Regions from separate parts of the Pseudacidovorax sp. 1753 genome, predicted to be linked through region 2. Evidence: riboswitches for the same ligand, from Rfam matches in the RefSeq annotation. Region 2 holds a riboswitch; the other holds the start of a gene.

Region 1 (7,738 bases), on a different contig from region 2:
AGGGCGGCGGCGGCCCGAACTACACGGGCATGTAAGCAGCAAGGGCGCCATCGGCGCCCTTCTTCTTTTTGGCGGGTTCACGGCCCGCGCGGCAGACCGCCACTGCCTGCGCCTGCGAAGCTCAGGCGCGCGCCGGCACCTGCTGCGCCTGCTCGGCCCGCGCGTCGTGGCCGACCAGCAGCACCAGCACGAAGGCCAGCACCGACAGCAGCGCCAGGAACATGACCGCGAACACGTCGTTGCCCATGCGGTCGCGCAGCATGCCGAAGATCGTCGGGCCGATGTAGCCGCCCAGGTTGCCGATGGCATTGATCCAGGCGATGCCCGCCGCCGCGGCCACGCCGCTGAGGATGGCAGTGGGAAAGGTCCAGAACACCGGCAGCGCGCTGAAGATGCCGAAAGCGGCCAGCGTCACCGCCGCCATCTTGGGCACCGGCGCCGCGATGTTGGCCGCGGCCACCAGCCCGACGAAGATGCAGGCCAACGGAATCAGCAGGAAGGCCTTGCGCTCGCGCCGCGCGTCCGAGGCGCGCGACCAGAACAGCATGGCGATGGCGCCCACCAGGTAGGGGAAGGCGTTGACGAAGCCCACCTCCACATTGCCCAGGCCGCCGAAGCCCTTGATGATCTGCGGCAGGAAGAAGCCCAGGCCGTACAGCGGCACCGTGATGCCCATGTAGATGAAGCCCATGGCGATGACGCGCCAGTTGCGCAGCGACTGCGTCCAGGAGATGGCATGCAGCGCCTCGCGGTTGCGGCGCTCGGCGGCCAGCGTGGTCGTGAGCCACTGGCGCTCCTCGCTCGTGAGCCACTTGGCGTCCGCCGGGCCGTCGGGCAGGTAGGCCAGCACCACGCCGGCCAGCACCAGCGCCGGCAGCGCCTCCAGGATGAACAGCCACTGCCAGCCGTGCAGGCCCATCGCGCCTTCCATGTTCAGGATGTAGCCCGAGATGGGCGAGCCGATGACGGTGGAGATGGGCACCGCGAACATGAACCAGCCCACGATGCGCGCCCGGTACGCCGCCGGGAACCAGAGCGTCAGGTAGAAGATGACGCCGGGGAAGAAGCCCGCCTCGGCCGCGCCCAGCAGGAAGCGCACGAGGTTGAAGCTGGTGGCGCCGCCCACGCCGGCCTGGATGGCCGACAGCACGCCCCAGCTGAGCATGATGCGGGCGATCCAGCGGCGCGCGCCGAAGCGCTCCAGTGCCAGGTTGCTCGGCACCTCGAGCAGGAAGTAGGCAACGAAGAAGATGCCGGCGGCATTGCCGAACACGGTGCTGGTGAAGCCCAGATCCTTGGACATCGAGGCGCCCGCGAAGCCCAGGTTGACCCGGTCCAGGTAGGCGATGAAGTAGCTGACCATGAGCAGCGGCAGCAGCCGCCAGCTCAGCTTGGACACGGTGCGCCGTGCGATGTCTTCCATGCGTTGTCTCCTCTTGCCTTCGGATGCGCGGCCGCGCGCTTGCTGCTGCGGGCGCGTCGGACAGTATGGGCGCGCGGCGCGCCCGGCGTGCGGATGGCGTCAGCCCTCGGTCAGCCCCCGGGAGCGGCCTGTCGCCTGCACGACCGGGCGACGCGGTGTCCGCGGACGCTCCGTCCGTGAAAGTCCCGACTCGCTGGGCGGGGGCTGCGGGGCATAGTCAGGATCCCTTCAGGCGCTGGGCAATCCAGCCGCCTTGCTGCAGCGAATCAGGAGACTCCCCCATGAAACTCACCCGCCTGGCCGCCGGCCTTGCACTGGGCCTCGGCATGGCCTGCGCCGCGCTGGCGCAGACCACCATGAAGATCAGCATCTCGGTGGCGCAGAACTCACACCAGGGCGTGGCCATCGACACCTTCGCCAAGGAAGTCGAGAAGCGCACCAACGGGCGCTACAAGGTCCAGACCTTCTACAACGGCGCCCTGGGCGGCGAACGCGAATCCATCGAGGCCGTGCAACTGGGCACGCAGGAGCTGGCCTTCTCCTCCACCGGCCCGGTGCCCAACTTCGTGCCCGAGACCAAGATCCTGGACGTGCCCTTCCTGTTCCGCGACAAGGCCCATGCCCGCGCCGTGCTCGACGGCCCCATCGGACAGGACCTGCTCAAGAAGTTCGATGCCAAAGGCTTCAAGGCGCTGGCCTGGGCCGAGAACGGCTTCCGGCACATGACCAACAGCAAGCGCGACGTGAAGGCGCCGGAGGACCTCAAGGGCCTGAAGATGCGCACCATGGAGAACCCGGTCCACATCGCCGCGTACAAGACCTTCGGCATCATCACCACGCCGATGGCCTTTCCCGAGGTCTTCACCGCCCTGCAGCAGGGCACCGTGGACGGTCAGGAGAATCCGCTGCCCGTGATCATCTCGGCCAAGTTCGACCAGGTGCAGAAGCACCTGTCGCTCACGGGCCATGTGTACTCGCCCTGCATCTTCGTGATGAACAAGGGCGTGTTCGACAAGCTCACGCCGGCCGACCAGCAGGCCTTCCTGGACGCCGCCAAGGAGGCCGCCAAGGCCAACCGCGCCCGCGTGGACGAGGACGACGCCCGGGGCGTGGCCGACCTGCGTGCCAAGGGCATGACGGTGATCGACAACCTCGACAAGGCGAGGTTCGTGGCGGCGCTGGCACCGGCCCAGGCCCAGTTCGAGAAGGACTTCGGCAAGGCCAACCTGGACCGCATCCGCAACTTTCAGCCCTGAAGTGGCCGGCAACGGCCCTGCACCCTCGGCCCGCCTTGCCGGCGGGCTTTTTCGTTCCCAAGAAACGCCTGTGAGATGAAAGACAAGTTCCTGGCCTTCGAACGCCGGACCACTGCGCTGTCCATGGCGCTGGCCTGCCTGATGCTGGTCGTGGCAGCGTCGCTCGGCATGTTCCAGATCGTCACCCGCTTCGTGCTGGAGCAACCGGCCGAATGGAGCGAGATCCTGATCCGCATCAGCCTGATCTGGGTGGTGTTCCTCGGCATTCCCATGGCCTTCCGCCAGGGGGCGATGGTGAGCGTGGACGTGCTCTATCGCTGGAGCCCGCCGCGCGTGCGCCGCCTGCTCGACGCGGCCGTGAGCCTGGCGGCCCTGGCCCTGATCAGCGTCATCCTGTGGTGGGGCTTCGACTATGCGATGCGCGGCCGGGTGCAGTCGATGGCGGGGCTCGAAAGCCTGTCGATGGTGTGGGCCTACCTGGCGCTGCCCGTCGGCGCCGCGTTCTCGATCTTCGGCATCGTGGGCAACTACCTCGACCCCAAGCGCCTCGAACTGGAGACCGCGCAATGACGCCCCTCATGGTCGGCACGATGGTGCTGTGCTTCGCGCTGTCGGTGTCGGTGGCGGTGTCCATCGGACTGGCGTCCATCGTCGGCATCCAGGTCAACGGCGCCAACATGCTGATCTCCGCCAAGGAGATCTTCAACTCGATCAACAAGTTTCCGCTGGCCGCCATTCCGTTCTTCATCCTGGCGGGCAACCTGATGGAGACCGGTGGCATCTCGCGGCGGCTGGTGGAGTTCGCCAAGAGCATCGTAGGCGGCGTCCAGGGCGGCCTGCCCATGACCTGCGTGCTGACCTGCATGATCTTCGCGGCAGTGTCCGGCTCGTCGGTGGCCACCACCTTCGCCATCGGCGCCATCCTGATCCCGGCGCTCATCAAGCATGGCTATCCGACCAACTACGCGGCGGCGCTGCAGGCGACGAGCGCCGAACTGGGCGTGATCATTCCGCCGTCGATCCCCATGATCCTGTACGGCGTGAGCGCCGAGGTGTCCATCGGCGAGCTGTTCATCGCCGGCTTCGGTCCGGGCCTGCTGATCAGCGGTGCGCTGATGCTCTTCGTGTGGGTCTACTGCAAGTGGAAGGGCTGGGGCAAGAACGACGGCGAGGGGCGCATGCCTTTCGGCCGCGCGCTGTGGCAGGCCGGCTGGGCACTGCTGATGCCGGTGATCATCCTGGGCGGCATCTATGGCGGCGTGTTCACGCCCACCGAAGCCTCGGCCGTGGCCGTGTTCTACGCGCTGGTCGTCGGCATGGTGATCTACCGCGAGATCCGCTTGCCGGACCTCTACGCCATCCTGCGCAAGTCGGTGCTGTCGTCGGCGGTGATCATGTTCATCATCGCGAACGCAGGGCTGTTTGCCTTCCTGATCACCCGCGCCGGCGTGCCCGAGGCCATCGGCCACTGGCTGGAGGCGGTGCTGCAGTCGCCCACCATGTTCCTGCTGGGCGTCAACGCGGCGCTGTTCGTGATCGGCATGTTCATCGAGACCAGCGCCGCGATCATCGTGCTGGCGCCCATCCTGGCGCCGGTGGCCCAGCACTTCGGCATCGATCCGGTCCACTTCGGGCTGATCATGGTGGTGAACCTGGCGCTGGGCATGATCACCCCGCCCTTCGGCGTCAACCTGTTCGCCGCCTGCACCGTGGCGCGCATCTCGCTCGACAAGATCGTGACGCGGCTGATCCCGTTCATCCTGGTGGTGCTGGCCTGCCTGATGGTCATCACCTACGTGCCGGCGCTGTCGCTGGGCCTGCGTGACTTGGTGTACGGGCGCTGAGCGGCTTCAAATAGCGTCCGCGACGCGCGCCTTGTCCCTTACACTGCGCGCTTCGTCAGGAGAGAGCCCCGCGCGACGGGGCCGCCGAAGGCGCAGGACTCGACGAGTTCCGAACGCTCAGGCAAAAGGACTGGCGGCACGCCCCGGGTTCGGGGCGTTTCCCTGCTGGAGAGAGGCGTCGCGGCCCAGGCCGCACGTCCACCGAAGGAGCAAGCCCCCATCGCGGGGTGAATCTCTCAGGTAAAGCGGACAGCCGGGGTGGACCACGACAGCCGTCGTGGCGCTGTACACCCCGTGAGATGCCCATGTCCGCTGCTGCCCCCTCTCCTGCCACACCCCTTCTTGACACCCCGCTGCGCGGCCTGCATGTCGAACTGGGCGCCCGCATGGTGCCCTTTGCCGGCTATTCGATGCCGGTGCAGTACCCCGCAGGCCTGATCGCCGAGCACCGCCACACGCGCACCGCCGCCGGCCTGTTCGACATCTCGCACATGGGGCAGTTGCGCGTCTCGGGCCCCGAGGCGGCCGCCGCGCTGGAGACGCTGATGCCGGTGGACGTCATCGGCCTGGCACCCGGCAAGCAGCGCTACGGCCTGCTGCTGGACGAGGCGGGCGGCATCCTCGACGACCTGATGTTCTTCAACGAGGGCGACGATTCCTTCTTCGTGATCGTCAACGGCGCCTGCAAGGCGGCCGACATCGCCCACATCCAGGCCCGCATCGGCCAGCGCTGCACCGTTGAACCCCTGCCCGACCACGCGCTGCTGGCGCTTCAGGGCCCGCAGGCCGCGGCCGTGATGGCCCGACTGGCGCCCGGCAGCGAGCGCCATGTGTTCATGACCGGCGGCGCCATGGCCATCGGCGGCATCCCGGCCTTCGCCACCCGCAGCGGCTACACCGGCGAGGACGGCTTCGAGATCTCCGTCGCCGCCGCCGATGCCGAGCGGCTGGCCCGCCTGCTGCTGGCCCAGCCCGAGGTGGCGCCCATCGGCCTGGGAGCCCGCAACTCGCTGCGGCTGGAGGCCGGCCTGTGCCTCTACGGCAACGACATCGACACCACGACCACGCCCGTCGAGGCCGCGCTCACCTGGGCCATCCAGAAAGTGCGCCGCACGGGCGGCGAACGCGCAGGCGGCTTCCCGGGCGCGGACAAGGTGCTGGCCCAGCTGGACGGCAGCGCCCCGGTCGCCCGCCGCCGCGTCGGCCTGGTGGCGCTGGAGCGCGTGCCGGTGCGCGAGCACACGGCCCTGCATGTGCCCGGCGGCGCAGCCATCGGCGAGGTGACCAGCGGCCTGCTGGCGCCAACGGTCGACCGGCCCATCGCCATGGCGTACGTCGATGCGGCCCACGCCGCTGTCGGCACCCGCATCGACGCCCTGGTGCGCGGCAAGCCGGTGCCCATGGAGGTCGTTCCCATGCCCTTCGTGCCGGCGCGCTATTACCGCGGCTGAGCCGCTGCGCGCGCCCCTCTCCGCCTGCGTTCCGACATGCCGCACCGCGTCCGTGCCGTCAGACAAATGCCGACGCGCCTGCGCCCGGGGCGTACACGCAGCCGCCCCGCCCTGCGCTGATACTCGTCGCTCGACCTTTTCATTCAATCCCCCTCTTCTTCTTTCAGGAGCCCCGCATGACCATTCACTACTCCAAGGACCACGAGTGGATCGAGATCGCCGACCACGAAGCCGCCACCGTCGGCATCACCGTGCATGCGCAGGAAGCGCTCGGTGACGTGGTCTTCGTCGACCTGCCCGAGGTGGGCAAGACCTTCAAGCACGGCGAAGTGGCCGGCGTGGTCGAGTCCGTCAAGGCGGCCGCCGACATCTACATGCCGGTCACCGGCGAGGTGGTTGAGGTGAACGAGGCACTGCGTGCCGACCCGTCTCTGGCCAACAGCGACCCGATGGGGGCTGGCTGGTTCTTCAAGGTGCTGCTGCAGGACAAGGACATGGCCGAGTTCGACCAGCTGATGGACGAGCCGGGCTACGCCAAGTTCACCGAAGGCGCCTGAGGCCCCCGCCGGCGCGTTCGCGTGGACGCGCTGGCATCACTCCCTCTCCCTCTGGGAGAGGGTCGGGGTGAGGGCCACGGCCTCTCCTTCACCCTCCGCGCTTCCATTTCCCACGGCCCAGAGCTCCCGCTGTGCGAGAGCCCCTCTTTTTTCTCTTCTTCCCTTCACCCCGCCGGCCTGCTGCCATGAGCTCTTCCGCCCCCTCCCTGCGCGACCTCGAGAACCCCACCGAATTCATCGCCCGCCATATCGGCCCCGACGCCGAAGCCGAGGCGCGCATGCTGGCCACCGTGGGAGAAAGCTCGCGCGCGCAGCTCATCGAGAGCATCGTGCCGCCCTCGATCCGCCGGAGCCAGCCGATGCAGCTGCCGCCGGCGGTGACCGAGGCCGTGGCGCTGGCCGAGTTGAAGGCCATCGCATCGAAGAACCAGCGCGTGAAGAGCTTCATCGGCCAGGGCTACCACGGCACGCACACTCCGGGCGTCATCCTGCGCAACGTGCTGGAGAACCCCGCCTGGTACACCGCCTACACGCCCTACCAGGCCGAGATCAGCCAGGGCCGCATGGAGGCGCTGGTCAACTTCCAGACCATGGTCACCGACCTGACCGGCATGGCCATCGCCAATGCCTCGATGCTGGACGAGGCCACCGCCGCCGCCGAGGCCATGACCCTGGCCAAGCGCAGCGTCAAGAGCAAGAGCAGCCGCTTCGTCGTTGCCGGCGACGCGCATCCGCAGACCATCGAGGTGATCCAGACCCGCGCTGCGCCGCTGGGCATCGAGGTGGTGCTGGCCAACTCACTGCAGCAATGGAACGATCTGCTAGCCGGCGACTACTTCGCCGTGCTGGCGCAGTACCCCGCCACCAGCGGCCGCATCGACGACCTGCGCGCCGACGCCGAGCTGATCCACGGCAAGCAGGCCGCGCTGATCGTCGCCACCGACCTGCTGGCCCTGACGCTGATCGCGCCGCCCGGCGAATGGGGCGCCGACATCGTGGTCGGCAGCACCCAGCGCTTCGGCATGCCCATGGGCGCCGGCGGCCCGCACGCGGCCTTCATGGCCTGCCGCGACGAGTTCAAGCGCTCGCTGCCCGGCCGGCTGGTGGGCGTGAGCGTGGACAGCCACGGCGCGCCCGCCTACCGCCTGGCCCTGCAGACGCGCGAGCAGCACATCCGCCGCGAGAAGGCCACCTCCAACATCTGCAC
Region 2 (7,738 bases):
ATCAGCGTCTGGTTGACCAGGCCGTTGCGGCCCAGCAGCGGCACCCACGAGATCATGCGGATCACGTTGCTGGTCCAGAAGGGCACCGTGCACAGCACGAACAGCAGCGTCTGCATGCCCGGCGAGCGCACGTGGAAGGCCAGGAAGTACGCCACCGCGAAGCCCAGCACCAGCGTGATCGCCCACACCAGCAGGCAGAACTTGAAGGTCGACAGATACGTCGACAGCGTCACGCACAGATCGCCGTTGTCCGTGAGGTGCGAGCAGCCCTCGAAGATCGCGAGGTAGTTGCGCAGCGAGACCGCGGGAATCAGCTCGTACTCGTTGAAGTCCCACAGGCTGACCATGCCGATCAGCACCAGAGGCACCACGAAGAACAGCAGGAACACCAGCGCGAACGGCGCCGCCTGCCACCACGGCTTGACCCCGCCCTCCATCGGCGCAGAAGCATGGACGCTGGATGCGGGAGCACTCATGGCAGTCGAGGATGTGAAGGAAGCACCGAAGCGCGGAAAGATAAAGCGGGAGCAATGCAACGAGGCGGAAGAAGCCGCGCAGGCATGAACCTCAACCCCGACGCGCTCGCTTCAATCGACCAGAACGATCAACCCGGCAAGCGCAGCGAGCCGCCGCGGGAGCACCCGCGGAACCGGCTTTGCCGGGCCGCTGGGTGCGCCCCCTTGTAGGGGGTGGGCGGAGCGAAGCGCAGCCTGGGGGTCGAATTCGCGGCCGCCGTCAGGCGGCCACGAATTCGTTCCACTTCCTCACCATGTATTCGTTCTCATCCATCACCGCGTTCCAGCACGCGATGCCGCCCATGCGCTGCTCGTAGCTGCCGCCGTCGCGCACGCTGCCCGCCTTGGCGATCACCACGCCCTGCGGGCTCTTGATGTCCTGCGTGGCCGGCTTGCCTTCCATCCAGTAGGCCCACTCGTAGGGTTCCATCTTGGCCTTGGCCGTCTCCAGCACGGCGCTGTAGTAGCCCTGGCGGTTGAGGTACGCGCCGGCCCAGCCGTCGAGGAACCAGTTGATGAACTCGTAGGCGGCGTCCAGCTTCTTGCCCGACAGCGTGGCCGGCAGGCCGAAGCCGGATGCCCAGGCGCGATAGCCTTCCTTCAGCGGCTGGAACACGCAGTCGATGCCCTTGCTGCGCACCGCGGTCACGGCGGGGCTCCACATCGACTGGATCACCACCTCGCCCGAAGCCATCAGGTTCACCGACTCGTTGAAGTCCTTCCACAGTGCGCGGAACTGCCCGGCCTTCTTGGCTTCGATGAGCGTCTTGATCGTCAGGTCGATCTCGGCCTTGCTCATGTTGCCCTTGTCCTTGTACTTGTGGATGCCCTTGGCCTCCACCACCATCGCCGCGTCCATGATGCCGATGGAAGGGATGTTCAGGATCGCGGCCTTGCCTTTGAACTCGGGGTTGAGCAGCTCGGCCCAGCTCTCGATCGGGCGCTTGATCAGGTCGGGACGGATGCCCAGCGTGTCGGCGTTGTAGGTGGTGGGGATCAGCGTCATCCACTGCGTGGGCGCCTTGGCGAAGACCTTGCTCTTCTCGCCTTCGAGGAAGATCACTTTCTTGGGCGCCGTGCCCTGGTCACCCACGGCCTTGCCGGCGACTTCGCCCTTGGTGAAGAGCGAGGTGATCTTGTCGGCGTTCTTCACGCGCTTGACGTCGATGCCCTTCAGGTTGCCGGTGGGCACGATCTTCTTGAGCGAGAAGAACTCGGTGTCGATCAGGTCGAAGCTGTTGGGCGCGGTGACGGCGCGCTTGGTCACGTCGTCGGTGGTCACGGCCACGTACTGGATCTCGATGCCGGTGTCGGCCTTGAACTTCTCGGCGATGGCCTTGTCCTGGTTCACCGCGGTGCCCAGGTAGCGCAGCACCATCTTCTCCTGCGCATGGACGAAGGGCGCCGCCCCCGTGGCCAGGATGCCGGCCATGCCGGCGCCGCCTTGCAGCAGGCTGCGGCGCGAAAGGCCGGGGGTGCGGGGATCGAGCGTGTCGGACATCGAGGACTCCTTGTTGGGGGATGAGGAAGCGCGAGCGCGGTTGGAAAAAAGAAAGGGCAGAGGCGACGGCTTGGGCGTGCGGCTCAGGCCGGCAGTGCATGTGCCTGGTGCGGCGCCCAGAACAGGTGCACGTCTTCGCCCAGGGCATAGGGCCGTTCGGCGAAGCGGGCTTCGGGCAGCATCACCGACACGCCGTTGGCGCCAGCCGCGTCCTGCGCCTGCAGGCCGAGCAGCACGTAGGTGCCCTGGTATTCGACGTCGGTGACGGTGGCGCCCATGCCAGGCACTGCCACGACGGCGGCGTCGCCCGCGGCCGGCCGGATCTGCAGGTGGTCGTTGCGCACGGCCACCTTGCCCGTGCCGGTCTGGATCACGTTGTGGCCGCCCATGAAGCGCGCCACGAACTCGGTGGCCGGGGCGTTGTAGACCGCATGCGGCGAGCCGACCTGCTCGATGCGGCCGTGGTTCATCACCACCATGGTGTCGGCCAGCGCCATCGCCTCTTCCTGCGAATGCGTGACGTGAATGAAGGTCAGGCCCAGCTCCTTCTGCCAGCGGCGCAGCTCGGCGCGCATCTGCACGCGCAGGAAGGGGTCGAGGGCGGAGAGCGGCTCGTCCAGCAGCAGCACGCGCGGCTGGGTGATGAGGGCCCGGGCCAGCGCCACGCGCTGCTGCTGGCCGCCGGACAGCTCACCCGGCTTGCGCTGCGCCAGGTGGCCGAGCGAGACGCGCTCCAGCAGGTCCTGCGCGCGGGCCTGGCGCTCGGCCCTGGCCACGCCTTTCATCTTGAGGCTGAAGGCGACGTTGTCCAGCGCCGACAGGTGCGGGAAGAGGGCGAAGCTCTGGAACATCATGGCCGTGCCGCGCGCGGCGGCGGGCAGGTCGGTGATGTTGCGGTTCTCCAGCAGGATGTCGCCGCTGGTCACCGACTCGTGCCCCGCGATCATGCGCAGCGTGGTGCTCTTGCCGCAGCCCGAGGGGCCGAGCAGGCAGCAGTAGCTGCCGCTGGCAATGCGCAGGTCGATGGCGTCCACGGCTGGCGCGCCCTGCGCATAGCGCTTGGTCAGCGCGACGAGCTCGATGGCGGCGGGCGATGGCGTGGCGATGGCGTCCATGCCGATGGCCTACGCAAGGCGTGTGCCAGCGTGCGCTCATTGTTTGCACGCAATCGCCGCCAAAAATTGCGTACAAAAAGCACCGCCGCAGTGCGCGGCGGGCCGGTTCAGCGCCGAAGCGGTGCCAGCGGCTGCGCGTCCGCCGCGTCGCCGTCGATCAGGAAGTGCCCGCCCGCCACGTGGTGCAGGGTGCGCAGCGCGTCGTGGCCGTCGAAATGCCAGCGGCCGTCCGAGAAGACGCGCGCATCGGCCTGGGCGGCCACCACCTCGCCCAGGAACAGGTCGTAGCGCTGCTGGATCGGCGGCTCGGGCAGCAGCCGGCATTCCAGCCAGGCGGCGCAGCCGTCCAGCAGCGGCGCGTCCGTCGCGCTGCCGGCAAAGGTGGCCAGGCCATAGGCCGCGAACTTGTCGAGGCCGCCCAACGCATCGGCATCCCGGCCCGAGACGCTGCCCAGGGCGTTGCACAGGTCCAGTTGCGCCCGCACCGGCACCTGCAGCGCGAATTCGCCGCTGGCTTCCAGCAGTTCGCGGGTGAAGGTGCTCTTGTCCAGCACCACGGCCACCTTGGGCGGGTCGAAGTCCAGGGGCATCGCCCAGGCGGCCGCCATGATGTTGCGGCGTCCGCCCGCCGCCGCGCTCACCAGCACGGTGGGGCCGTGGTTGAGCAGGCGGTAGGCCTTGGCCAGGTCGACGGGGCGGCGGTGGTGGGCGGTGGTCATGCGGCCGACGATAGCGCGCCCGTGTGTCGGAGCCGATCAGGCAGCGCTAGCGAGCGGTCCGGGCACGTTGCCCACGCGGGTCGCGGCGGTGAAGGCGAATTCCACCTCCGGCGCCAGTCCGCTCACAATGCGCGCGATGGACTGGCCCGAGCCGCAGGCATGCGTCCAGCCCAGCGTGCCGTGGCCGGTGTTGAGGAACAGCCGGCCGATGCGGCTGGCGCCGATGATCGGCACGTTGCTCGGCGTGGCCGGACGCAGGCCGCTCCAGAACTGGGCCCGCGCCGTGTCGCCCGCACCGGGAAAGAGCTGCTCCACGCGGCGCACGATGGCCTCGCAGCGCACGGTGTTCAGGTCGCGGTCGTAGCCATTGAGCTCGGCCGTGCCCGCGATGCGCAGGCGGTCGCCCTGCGGCCCGGTCAGGCGCGAGAACACCAGCTTGAATTCGTCGTCCGTCAGCGAGACCTGGTGCGCGCGGCTGGCGTCCTTGACCGGCATGGTCACGGAATAGCCCTTGGCCGGGTAGATCGGCAGCCGGATGCCCAGCGGCGCCGCCAGCAGCGGGCTGAACGAACCCATGGCCAGCACGTAGGCGTCGGCGCGCAGGCGCTGGTAGCGGCCTTCGGCGTCGGTGGCTTCCACGTGGTCGATCTCGCCGGCCACCTCGCGCAGCGCGGTGATGGTGTGGCCCATCAGGAAGCGCACGCCGGCGGCCTCGGCCTTCCTGGCCAGTTCGCGGGTGAAGCGGTTGGCGTCGCCCGACTCGTCCTCGGCCGTGTAGGTGGCGCCGGCGAGTTGCGGACGGATGTGGGCGAGGGCGGGTTCCAGGCGCACGGCATGGTCGGCGTCGATCACCTGCCGCTCGCAGCCGAGCTGGCGCATCTGCTCGGCCGGTGCCTGGGCGGCGTCGAATTCCTTCTGCGAGGTATAGAAGTGCAGGATGCCCTGCGTGCGCTGGTCGTAGGCGATGCCGGTGTCGCGGCGCAGCTGCTGCAGCACGTCGCGGCTGTAGGTGCCCAGGCGCACGATCTGTTCGATGTTGTGGCGGGTGCGCGCGGGCGTGCATTCGCGCAGGAAGGCGAGGCCCCAGAGCCACTGCCGCAGGTCGGGCCGCAGGCGGAAGAGCAGCGGCGCGTCCTCGCGGCCCAGCCACTTCAGTAGCTTGAGCGGCGCGCCGGGGTTGGCCCAGGGTTCGGCATGGCTGACGGAGATCTGCCCGCCGTTGGCGAAGCTGGTCTCGGCGCCGGGCGTGGCCTGGCGGTCGACGACGGTCACGTCGTGGCCGAGCTGGGAGAGGAAGTAGGCGGAGGTGGTGCCGAGCAGGCCGGCGCCGAGGACGATCACGCGCATGGAAGAACCCCTTTCAGGTTGCAGCGCATGAACGCGGCAGCGGGGACTCGTCCTTGGAACACAAAGGAGCAACCGCCGCATGACGCGTTCAGGTTGCCGCTCCCCCTGTCCTTGGTACCTGAGAGTTTCACCCGCAGCGCGCGCGGCGGGTTTGCTCCTTCGGTGCGCCACATCGCGTGGCGGCTCTCCAGACGGCGTGATGGATGTTGCAGTACGGGCCCGTTGCCGGACCGACCTGAGCGTTTATGGGAGTTTGCGCCTTCGGTAGCGCCGCCCGGCCGGTGCCGGTGGGCGGTGCGTTCTCCTGCGGGGCGCGATTCTAGGGGCGGATGCGCTGGCGCCAAAGCCCTTCATCGCCGCAGCTGGGTGAACTGGGCGAACTCCCACTCCCGCATGGCCAACAGAAGGGTGTAGCCCTCCAGCTCGCCAGCGGGCAGCTTCTGGTCGGTCTGGTGCTGCTGGGCGAAGTCCTGCGCCACGCGCTGCAGCCGCTCCAGGAAGGCCGGCGCCAGTGCCCGCGAGATGGAGCCGTGCACCAGCAGCAGTCCCTCGGCCGGGCCGTCGAAGCCGCCGGCATAGTAGTCGAGCACCACCTCCTCACGGAAGAACTGCATCACCGGCCCATGCGGCCGCCAGCGGAAGGTCTTGGCCACCTTGAGGCGGTAGCGGTTGAGCGGCCGCAGCTCGATGATGCCGATGCGGTCCAGCTGCGCCAGGTAGCCGATGCATTCGGCCTCGGTGATCCGGTAGGTGCCGACGATCTGCTCCAGCGTCCACTGGCTCAGCACGTTGATGGCGACCAGCAGCAGCTTGCGGTCGCGCACCACGGCCTGCTCCTGCTCCTGCGTCAGCTCGCGCAGCAGCGGCTGGCTGTCGGCCACGCGCCGCGCCAGGTCGGCGAAGTCGATGCGCAGGGCGCGGCAGATGGCGTCGATGCGCGCCAGCGGCATGTCGCCCCGGGCCAGCATGCGCTTGACGCTGGATTCGGCCAGGCCAAGCGCCGCGGCCAGATCGGCGTAGGTCATCTGCGCCGCCTTGAGTTCGCGCTTGATGGCGCTGACGAGGTCCTGGGTGGTGCTCACGGGGCGAGGCGGTATCGGCAGGCGATACCTGGAGTGGTTTTGTCTGCCACTGTATTGGAATATGAGCCTCGGCGGCGAGGGTGGGCCGGGAGACTGCGCCACCTTCTTCAAGTCCTCCTGCTGGCCATGTCTTCATCCACCGCCTCCGCTGCCGACCCCGCTTCTACCAACACCGAGGCTGCCCTTCTGCCACGCGGCCTCGGGCTGTCGTTGGCCGGCCTGCTGCTGCTCTGGCTCGCCGTTTGGCTGGCCGGGCCGGCCTTGCTGGCGGCGCTCGGCCTGCCCCTGGATGCGCACGGCCACTTGCAGGCAAATGCGCCGGCCGTGGCCGCACCCTTCGCCGACGTGCGACCACGCTGGGGCATCCCCAATGCCTTCGACGTGCTGAGCAACCTGCCTTTCGCCCTGGCCGGCCTGTGGGGCCTGGCGCGACTGCGGGCGCGAACTTTGCCGGCGGCCACGCGCCGTGCGGCGCAGGTGTTCTTCGCCGGCCTGCTGCTGACGTCGCTCGGCTCTGCGTGGTACCACTGGGCGCCCGATGCCGGCCGGCTGGCGGGCGACCGGCTGGGCATGGCGGTCGCCTTCGCGGGGGTCTGGGCGTTGGTCGTGGCCGAGCGGTTGACGCTGGCGGCGGTGCGGCCCGTGCTGTGGGGTGTGCTGTTGCTGGGAGCGGTGTCGGCGGCGTGGCCCCAGGTGGACGGCAACGTGCTGCCCTGGGCCGTGGTGCAGTACGGCGGCATCGGTTTCATCGTCGGGGCCTGGCGTCGCCCCATGGCGGCCGGTGCACTGGGCCTGCGCATCGGGGCCGTGCTGGCGGCCTACCTGTTCGCCAAGCTGCTGGAGATGAATGACTTTGCCCTCTTCGAGGCGACCGGGCAGGCGGTGTCGGGCCACAGCCTCAAGCACCTGGCGGCGGCGCTGGCGGCGCTGCCCGTGCTGGCCGCCGTGGGGCGGGCCCCGCTGCGGCAGAATGCGGCGGGCGCCGGCACCCCGCGTGCCCATCGGCCATGGGCGCGGGCCGGACTTCAGGACCAGACCATGCGCACCGACGCCCCACCGGCCGCCGCTTCTCCGGCGCACGCCAACCAGTTCGCCCTGCTGCGCCAGCGCCGCTTCGCACCCTTCTTCTGGACGCAGTTCGCCGGGGCCGCCAACGACAACCTGTTCAAGTTCGCCTTCACGGTGATGGTGACCTACCAGCTGCAGGTGGCGTGGCTGCCGCCCTCGCTGGCGGGGCTGGCGATCGGGGCGCTGTTCATCCTGCCCTTCCTGCTGTTCTCGGCCACGGCGGGGCAGCTCACCGACAAGTACGACAAGGCCCGCATCATCCGGCTGGTCAAGACGCTGGAGATCGCGATCATGGCGCTGGCCGGCTGGGGCTTCGTGGCTGCCAACGTGCCGGTGCTGCTGGGCTGCGTCTTCCTGATGGGGCTGCATTCCACGCTGTTCGGCCCGGTCA

The links. A riboswitch is a leader RNA that binds a small molecule or an ion and turns the genes downstream of it on or off. The one in region 2 is predicted to bind glycine.
Region 1: linked by a shared signal. The riboswitch ahead of gcvT (glycine cleavage system aminomethyltransferase GcvT) and the one ahead of ABIC63_RS15445 (D-amino acid dehydrogenase) in region 2 are both predicted to bind glycine.

The regions. Positions count from the first base shown of each region.
Region 1 is NZ_JBEPKY010000024.1:53,677-61,414, forward strand. It holds gene ABIC63_RS24845 (electron transfer flavoprotein-ubiquinone oxidoreductase) at 1-35, shown strand, start outside; gene ABIC63_RS24850 (MFS transporter) at 122-1,423, opposite strand; gene ABIC63_RS24855 (TRAP transporter substrate-binding protein) at 1,705-2,679, shown strand; gene ABIC63_RS24860 (TRAP transporter small permease) at 2,755-3,249, shown strand; gene ABIC63_RS24865 (TRAP transporter large permease) at 3,246-4,523, shown strand; glycine riboswitch at 4,570-4,666, shown strand; glycine riboswitch at 4,679-4,786, shown strand; gene gcvT (glycine cleavage system aminomethyltransferase GcvT) at 4,829-5,974, shown strand; gene gcvH (glycine cleavage system protein GcvH) at 6,151-6,531, shown strand; gene gcvP (aminomethyl-transferring glycine dehydrogenase) at 6,717-7,738, shown strand, end outside.
Region 2 is NZ_JBEPKY010000011.1:95,404-103,141, reverse strand. It holds gene ABIC63_RS15465 (ABC transporter permease) at 1-476, opposite strand, end outside; gene ABIC63_RS15460 (ABC transporter substrate-binding protein) at 736-2,016, opposite strand; gene ABIC63_RS15455 (ABC transporter ATP-binding protein) at 2,100-3,131, opposite strand; gene ABIC63_RS15450 (flavin reductase family protein) at 3,239-3,850, opposite strand; gene ABIC63_RS15445 (D-amino acid dehydrogenase) at 3,887-5,197, opposite strand; glycine riboswitch at 5,293-5,398, opposite strand; gene ABIC63_RS15440 (helix-turn-helix domain-containing protein) at 5,548-6,279, opposite strand; gene ABIC63_RS15435 (MFS transporter) at 7,318-7,738, shown strand, end outside.